DNA from 2 places in the Methylobacterium sp. NFXW15 genome. Region 2 is predicted to be linked to the other one. Evidence: predicted binding sites of a transcription regulator. Region 2 holds the regulator's gene; the other holds the start of a gene.

Region 1 (3,390 bases), on a different contig from region 2:
CCGAGACCCCGCTTCGGCGTGTTGACGATCCGCTCGAAGGCGAGGTCGTCACTCACATTCATCGTGACGCGCAGATACGCCAGCGCATCGCGGATCTCGGCCCGCTCGTAGAAGCGCGGGCCGCCGATCACCCGGTAGGGTAGTCCGAGCTGGACGAAGCGATCTTCGATCTCGCGCATCTGCGCCGAGATGCGCACGAGGACGGCGATCTCCGAGAGCGGATGCTTCTTGGATTGAAGCGACTCGATCGCCTCGGCCAGCAGCCGTGCCTCCTCCTCCGAATCCCAGGCGCCCGTCACGGTCACGGGCTCGCCCGGCTCGTCCTCGGTGCGCAGGGTCTTGCCGAGGCGGCTCTCGTTCTTGGCGATCAGCCCCGAGGCGGCGGCCAGGATGTGCCCCGTCGAGCGGTAGTTGCGCTCCAGGCGCACCACGGTGGCCCCGGGGAAATCGTGCTCGAACCGTAGGATGTTGTCGACCTCGGCCCCGCGCCAGCCATAGATCGACTGGTCGTCGTCACCGACGCAAGCGACGTTCTTGCGCTTCTGGGCCAGCAGCCTCAGCCAGAGGTATTGGGCGACGTTGGTGTCCTGATACTCGTCCACCAGGATGTAGCGGAACCGGTCCTGATAGCTTTCCAGGATATCGGTGTTGTCCCGCCACAGCTTCAGGCAGAGCAACAGGAGGTCGCCGAAATCGACCGCGTTGAGGGTGGCGAGCCTGGCCTGATAGGCCGTGTAGAGCGCGCCGCCCTTGCCGAAGGCGAAGGACGTCGCCTCGCCCGGCGGCACCTGATCCGGCGTGAGGCCGCGATTCTTCCAGCCATCGATCAGGTGGGACAGGGAGCGGGCGGGCCAGCGCTTCTCGTCGATGTTCTGGTCGGCCAGCACCTGTTTCATCAGGCGCAACTGGTCGTCGGTGCCGAGGATGGTGAAGTCCGACTTCAGCCCGACCAGTTCCGCGTGGCGACGCAGGATCTTGGTGCCGATGGCGTGGAACGTGCCGAGCCACGGCATGCCCTCGCCCGCCGGGCCGATCAGCGTGCCGATCCGGTGTTTCATCTCCCGCGCGGCCTTGTTGGTGAAGGTCACGGCCAGGATGTCGAAGGGCCGTGCCCGGCCGGTCGAGATGAGGTGAGCGATGCGTGTGGTCAGAACCCGCGTCTTGCCCGTGCCCGCGCCCGCCAGAACGAGGATCGGCCCCTCCGTCGTCTCGACGGCGAGGCGCTGTTCCGGGTTCAGCCCATCGAGGTAGCCATCCGAATCCCGCCTCAGGGCGCCGAGGGCGCGGGCGGTGATCGAAGCGGAGGGGCCGTCCGCGGCGGGCAGGGCGTTCGGGCGGTTCTGCATCGTCCTTCACTGGACCAAATCGCGAACGGCGTCGAGGCCGCAGCCGCCCGTGCGGCCCCAGCGCGCGCCCGGAACCGCGTCACGGGCCGAGGCTTGTTCTCCCATAGGCCCACCCGACAGCCGAAAGGCCGAGCCATGCCCAACACGAACCGCCTCGCGGGGATCGCCCTCGCCGCCGCCCTTCCCCTCGCGTTCTCGGCCGCCCCGGCCTTCGCGCAGGTGCAGCAGGGCAACCCGAACGCGGCCAACCAGTCCATGTCGACCATGAGCAACAACCGCACGATGCAACAGGACTCGACGAGCCAGAACAACACCACGATGATGACCATCCAGCGCAGCCAGAATGCGGCCCCGCCGCCGCCGCCCGCGCCGATCCCGCGCGTCGGCCGCTGAGCTGCCCGGCGACGCGGGATTCACCGCGGCGTAAATTGCCCCGGCGAGGCTCGCGCGGCCTCTCGCTCGTCATGCTATAGGCGCGGTCGGGTGGCCCATGGGGGCACGCGACCGCGCGTTTCATGGCGCATCGCGATGTGAGGTCTGGAACCGGAACGGTGCGTGATCTGCTGACCGCGCTGGCAGGCGCGATCGTCCTCGTCCTGATCGCGGCGCTGGCCGTTCCGCCCTTCATCGACTGGACGGCCCACCGGGCCTTCATCGACCGGACGCTGTCGCAATCCCTCGGACTGTCTGTGCAGAGCCAGGGCCGCATCGAGGTGCGGCTCCTGCCATCGCCGCGCCTCCGGGTCGATCGGCTCGTCCTCGGCGCGAAGGGCGGTCCGTCCCTCGATGCCCGCTTTGTGAAGGCCGAGATCGCCCTGGCGCCGCTCCTCAAGGGCGAGGCGCGCTTCACCGAAACCCGGATCGGCCGGGCCGAGATCCGCCTGCCGCTCGGCGAGGGCGAGGCGGTCCGCCTGCCCAAGGGATGGCTCGACGGCCTCCGCGACCGGGATCTCGCCATCGAGAACCTGCAGATCCAGCAATTCCTCGTCACTACGGCGGTGGTCACGACCGGGCGGACCGATCAGTTCACGGCCGAGGATGTCCGGGTGCAATCGCCCGCCCTGATCGGGCCGTGGCGGGTCGAGGCGACGAGCGGCGGCGTGCCCTTCCGCGCCGTGAGCGGAACCCCCGATCCCGAGGGCCGCCTGCCTGTGAAGATCTCCGGCGGCGGCGACGCCACGCCCGTGTTCGAGGTGGATGCCCGCTTCGGCCTCACCCCCGACCAGGATGAGCCCCCTGCGAGCAATGTGACGGCGGAAGGCACTGCGAAGCTCGTCGTCGGCCCGCCGTCCCAGGCGGCGGGGGCCTATCTCCCCTTCACGGTGGCGGGTGCCTTCAAGTCGCGTGGGACGCAGGTGCGCTTCGATCAGGCGAGCCTGGATATCGATCCCGGCGGCAAGTCCCTGCGCCTCGAAGGCACCGGGCAGCTCGATCTGCACCAATGGCGCGCGGCCGTCTCGCTCAAGGCGCGGCGGCTCGACCTCGATGCCTTCCTCACCGCGACCGAGGGGCAGGCGCTGCTGGCACGCGGCGTCCCGCAGGGCGGCTGGGGTCTGCCGGTGATGCTCGATTTCGACGTCGCGGTGGAGAGCGCCGCCTTCGGGGTCGCCGAATGGCGAGACCTCGTGGTGGCGGGCACGGCGGAGCGGGGCGGCGGGTTGCTGCTTCGGCGCCTGTCGGCCACCGCCCCTGGCGAGGCGAACGTGTCGCTGAGCGGAGAGATCGAGGGCGCGCCCCTTCGCTTCACCGGGCCGGTCGCCATCGGCGCCCAGCAATCGGACGGGCTCGGGCGCCTGCTGCGCCGCCTCGGCGCCGAGGGCCCCCTGGTCGGTCTGCTCGACGGGCGGCCCATCGATCTCGCTGCCGATGTCGCGGCCTCGGCCAAGGACTTTTCCTTGCGCAACCTTCGCGCTGGGTTTGGGCCCGCGCGGATCAGCGGCAATGCCCGCTATCTCGGCCCGAATGGCGGGGCGAGGGGCCGGTTCGAGGCCCAGCTGCTCGCGAGCAACCTCGATGTCGCCGCCCTGCCGCCCCTTGGAACGAC
Region 2 (3,390 bases):
GCCACGCCTTCTGGGTGTGGCAGCGAGGTCTGCAGGCTTTCGCGCTGGCAGTCCTACAACCCTGCACAAACTCAGAAGCCCGACGAAGCTCGCGGTACCTGTGCGCACCTACGACAGCGGCTACGGGAAGCTCGCTCTCGACCAACCGCAACGCTCAGCCACGCGACCTAATCGCCGGCCAACACGCAACATTGTTGTGTCGATCTCGGGCCTGCACATGGTGCTGGCGGCGGGCGTGGTGTTCTGGCTCGTCCGGGCCCTGCTCGCCCTGGTGCCGCACCTCGCACTGCTCTGGCCCATCAAGAAGATCGCGGCCGGGGCGGCCATGGCGGGGGCGACCGCCTATTGTGCCTTTTCCGGCTGGGACATCGCCGCCGAGCGCAGCCTCATCATGACGCTCATCATGCTGGGGGCGATCCTCGTGGACCGTCCCGCCCTGTCCCTGCGCAACCTCGCGCTCGCGGCCCTGGTCTGCCTCGCGCGCGAACCGGAGGCCCTGCTCGGCCCGAGCTTCCAGATGTCCTTCGGTGCCGTGGCGGGACTCGTCGCCTGCGCACGACTCATCGATGGCAGGCTGTTCCTCAGCCCCGGCGCAGGCCGGGTCGGACGAGTGGCGGGCGTCGTCGCACGGGGGATCGTCGGCACGCTGGCCACGACCCTCGTCGCACAGGTCGCGACAGCCCCCTTCGCGACCTACCATTTCCAGACGGTTCAGCCCTTCGGCGTACTCGGCAACGCCCTGACACTCCCCCTCGTGTCACTGGTCGTGATGCCCTGCGCCGTGCTCGGGACAGTGGCCTATCCCTTCGCCCTCGATCACCCCGTCTGGTGGGTGATGGGGCAAGCGGTGGCCGGGATGCTCGCCATCTCCGAATGGATCGCCGGTTTCGGACGCTCCGTGCTGGTGGTGCCCGCCTTCGGCACCGGGGCGCTGCTGCTGCTGGCGGCGGCGCTCCTGCTGGCCACGTTGCCCGCCTCGCGCCTGCGCCGCTTGGCCCTCCTACCGGCCCTGGCCGGGCTCGCCCTCGCGGCCTTTCCGCAACGGCAGGATCTCTATGTCGATCGCCAGGGGACGGGCGCTGCCCTGCGCGGCGCGGACGGACACCTCACCCTGCTCGGCAAGCCCTCGCGCTTCGTTCTGGAGCAATGGCTGAAGGCCGATGGCGACGATCGCCGGGCCGCCGACCTCCTCGCCGCGTCCCAACCGGGCCGCTGCGACCGCCTCGGCTGCACCGCCCACCTCACGGATGGACGGGCGATCGCGCTGGTGAAGGACAGCCGCGCCTTCCCCGAGGATTGCGCCCGCGCGGCCATCGTCATCACGGCGCTGACGGCCCCGTCGAGTTGCGCAGCGCCCCTCATCCTCGACCGGCGACGCCTGTCCGATCAGGGCGCCGCCTCGCTAAGCCTGAGTGGCGGCTCCCTCGCGCCGCTCCACGCCCATGCGTCCGGACGCCATCCACCCTGGCGACCCACCCCCGCCGCAAAGCCCGCCGAGGAGACGCCGCCGGAGTGGGAGTCCCCCGTCGATCAGTAACGCCGCACGAGGCTGACGAGGCGGCCCTGGATCCGCACCCGGTCCGGTCCGAGCACGCGGGTCTCGTAGGCCGGGTTCGCGGCTTCGAGAGCGATGGAGGAGCCGCGCCGACGAAGACGCTTGAGGGTCGCCTCCTCATCGTCGATCAGCGCGACGATGATGTCGCCGGTATTGGCCGTCTCCTGCTTGCGGATGACCACGAGGTCACCGTCGAGGATGCCGGCTTCGACCATCGAATCGCCTCGCACCTCCAGGGCGTAATGCTCGCCACCCGCCAGGAAGTCCGGCGACATGGTGACGGAGTGGCTCTGGTTCTGGATGGCAGCGATGGGCGTGCCCGCCGCAATCCGCCCCATGACGGGAATCGAGACCCCCCGGAATTCCTCGTAGGCCCGTGGCTGGGCCGGGGCAGGGGAGGCAGGCGGCTGCTTGGACAGACCGCCCTCGACCACGCTCGGGGTAAACCGGCGCGGCTCCGGTGCCGAGGCGGCGGCAGCCTCGGCGGCCTCCGGACCACGCCCGAGGGCGTCCGGCAGGCGGATCACCTCGATCGCCCGCGCCCGATTGGGAAGACGGCGCAGGAAGCCCCGCTCCTCCAGCGCGGTGATCAGACGGTGGATTCCGGATTTCGACTTGAGATCGAGAGCGTCCTTCATCTCGTCGAACGAGGGCGGCACCCCACATTCCTGCATCCGCTGCTGGATGAAGCGTAGGAGGTCCAGCTGCTTACGCGTGAGCATGATCAGGTCTCGCAGAATGGCGGCGGGCGCGTTGAAACAAATCGCGAACACGTTAAGCGTTCCGCAAGTGTTCTGCAAGAGACAAGCTTGGCATTAAGGGTGGCGGGCGGATTTTCGTCGGTGGCGGCGTGTCATCGCTCGTTGGCGTGTCGCCGACCGGATGGATGCTGCCAGCGTCGTCGCGAACCGTCGGCCGCCCTCACGGCTGCCGGGTGATCAACACCTCGACACGGCGGTTGCGCGCGCGGCCTTCCGGCGTCGCATTCTCGGTGATCGGCTCGTCCGCGCCGCGCCCGCCGACAGTGATCCGTCCGGTCTCCGAGAGGGCAGGGCGGATCAGGGCGGCCACCGCCTCCGCACGCGCGAGGGACAGCGCCTGATTGTCCCGGAAGATCCGCGCCGACCGGATTGGCTGATCGTCCGTGTAGCCTACGATACGCACCGGCCCCTTTTCGGCCTGAACCACGTCGGCAATTTTGCGTAGGATCGCCAGACTGGCCGGTATGACGTGCGGCTCGCCGGAGGCGAAGACGACGCCGTTGCTGATGCGCACGGCGATCCAACTGCCGAACGGCTCCACTGCCACGGATCCGGCGGCGATCTCCTCGGCGAGGGCCGCTCGGATCCGGTCCAGCTGGCTGGGCTTCGAGCCAAGCGACACCGTGATCTGCGTGGGTACGTCGACCTTCGGCGCGGGAAGCATTGACGGAAAGATGAGCGCCAATAGACAGACAAGACCCACAATCATGATGCTATAGCAACCGATCTGAAAATATCGATATCGAATATTCGCACTCAACTGCCATTACATCCTATGCCAACCGCCGGCGCCGACGATACCGCCGAAGAAGCGAGCCGGGGACGATCGAACCGTCTTCCCGCAATGTAAGTCCCTTATGCCTGCGCATCATCCATGTAAGTTTTGTGACGCATCACGCATTTGAGATACAACCAAAGAATTTGTTATCAAAATTCTAGATACATTAAGTTGCGTTGTTTTGATCTGACTACACGGATTATACGCAAAACAGATTTTTTGTATCAGCCACCGAATTTCATAATGCCGGTGATTGCCGTGAGAGTTGCATTTGATACTAAGTTGCTCAATAATGT

What was found. Region 2 encodes LexA, which represses DNA repair genes until DNA is damaged. Its sites were predicted from a motif close to TGTTCNNNNTGTGTTCNG; they were not measured.
Region 1: a site for LexA is predicted at 1,357-1,374, ahead of J4O73_RS02660 (ATP-dependent helicase). Genes of this name have one in related genera too.

What each region holds. Positions count from the first base shown of each region.
Region 1 covers NZ_JAGEKG010000001.1:552,848-556,237, reverse strand. Annotated here, with positions in the region: gene J4O73_RS02660 (ATP-dependent helicase) at 1-1,346, opposite strand, end outside; gene J4O73_RS02655 (hypothetical protein) at 1,482-1,739, shown strand; gene J4O73_RS02650 (AsmA-like C-terminal region-containing protein) at 1,898-3,390, shown strand, end outside.
Region 2 covers NZ_JAGEKG010000006.1:44,710-48,099, reverse strand. Annotated here, with positions in the region: partial or broken gene J4O73_RS14695 (ComEC/Rec2 family competence protein) at 194-1,537, shown strand; gene lexA (transcriptional repressor LexA) at 1,531-2,277, opposite strand; gene J4O73_RS14685 (OmpA family protein) at 2,477-3,076, opposite strand.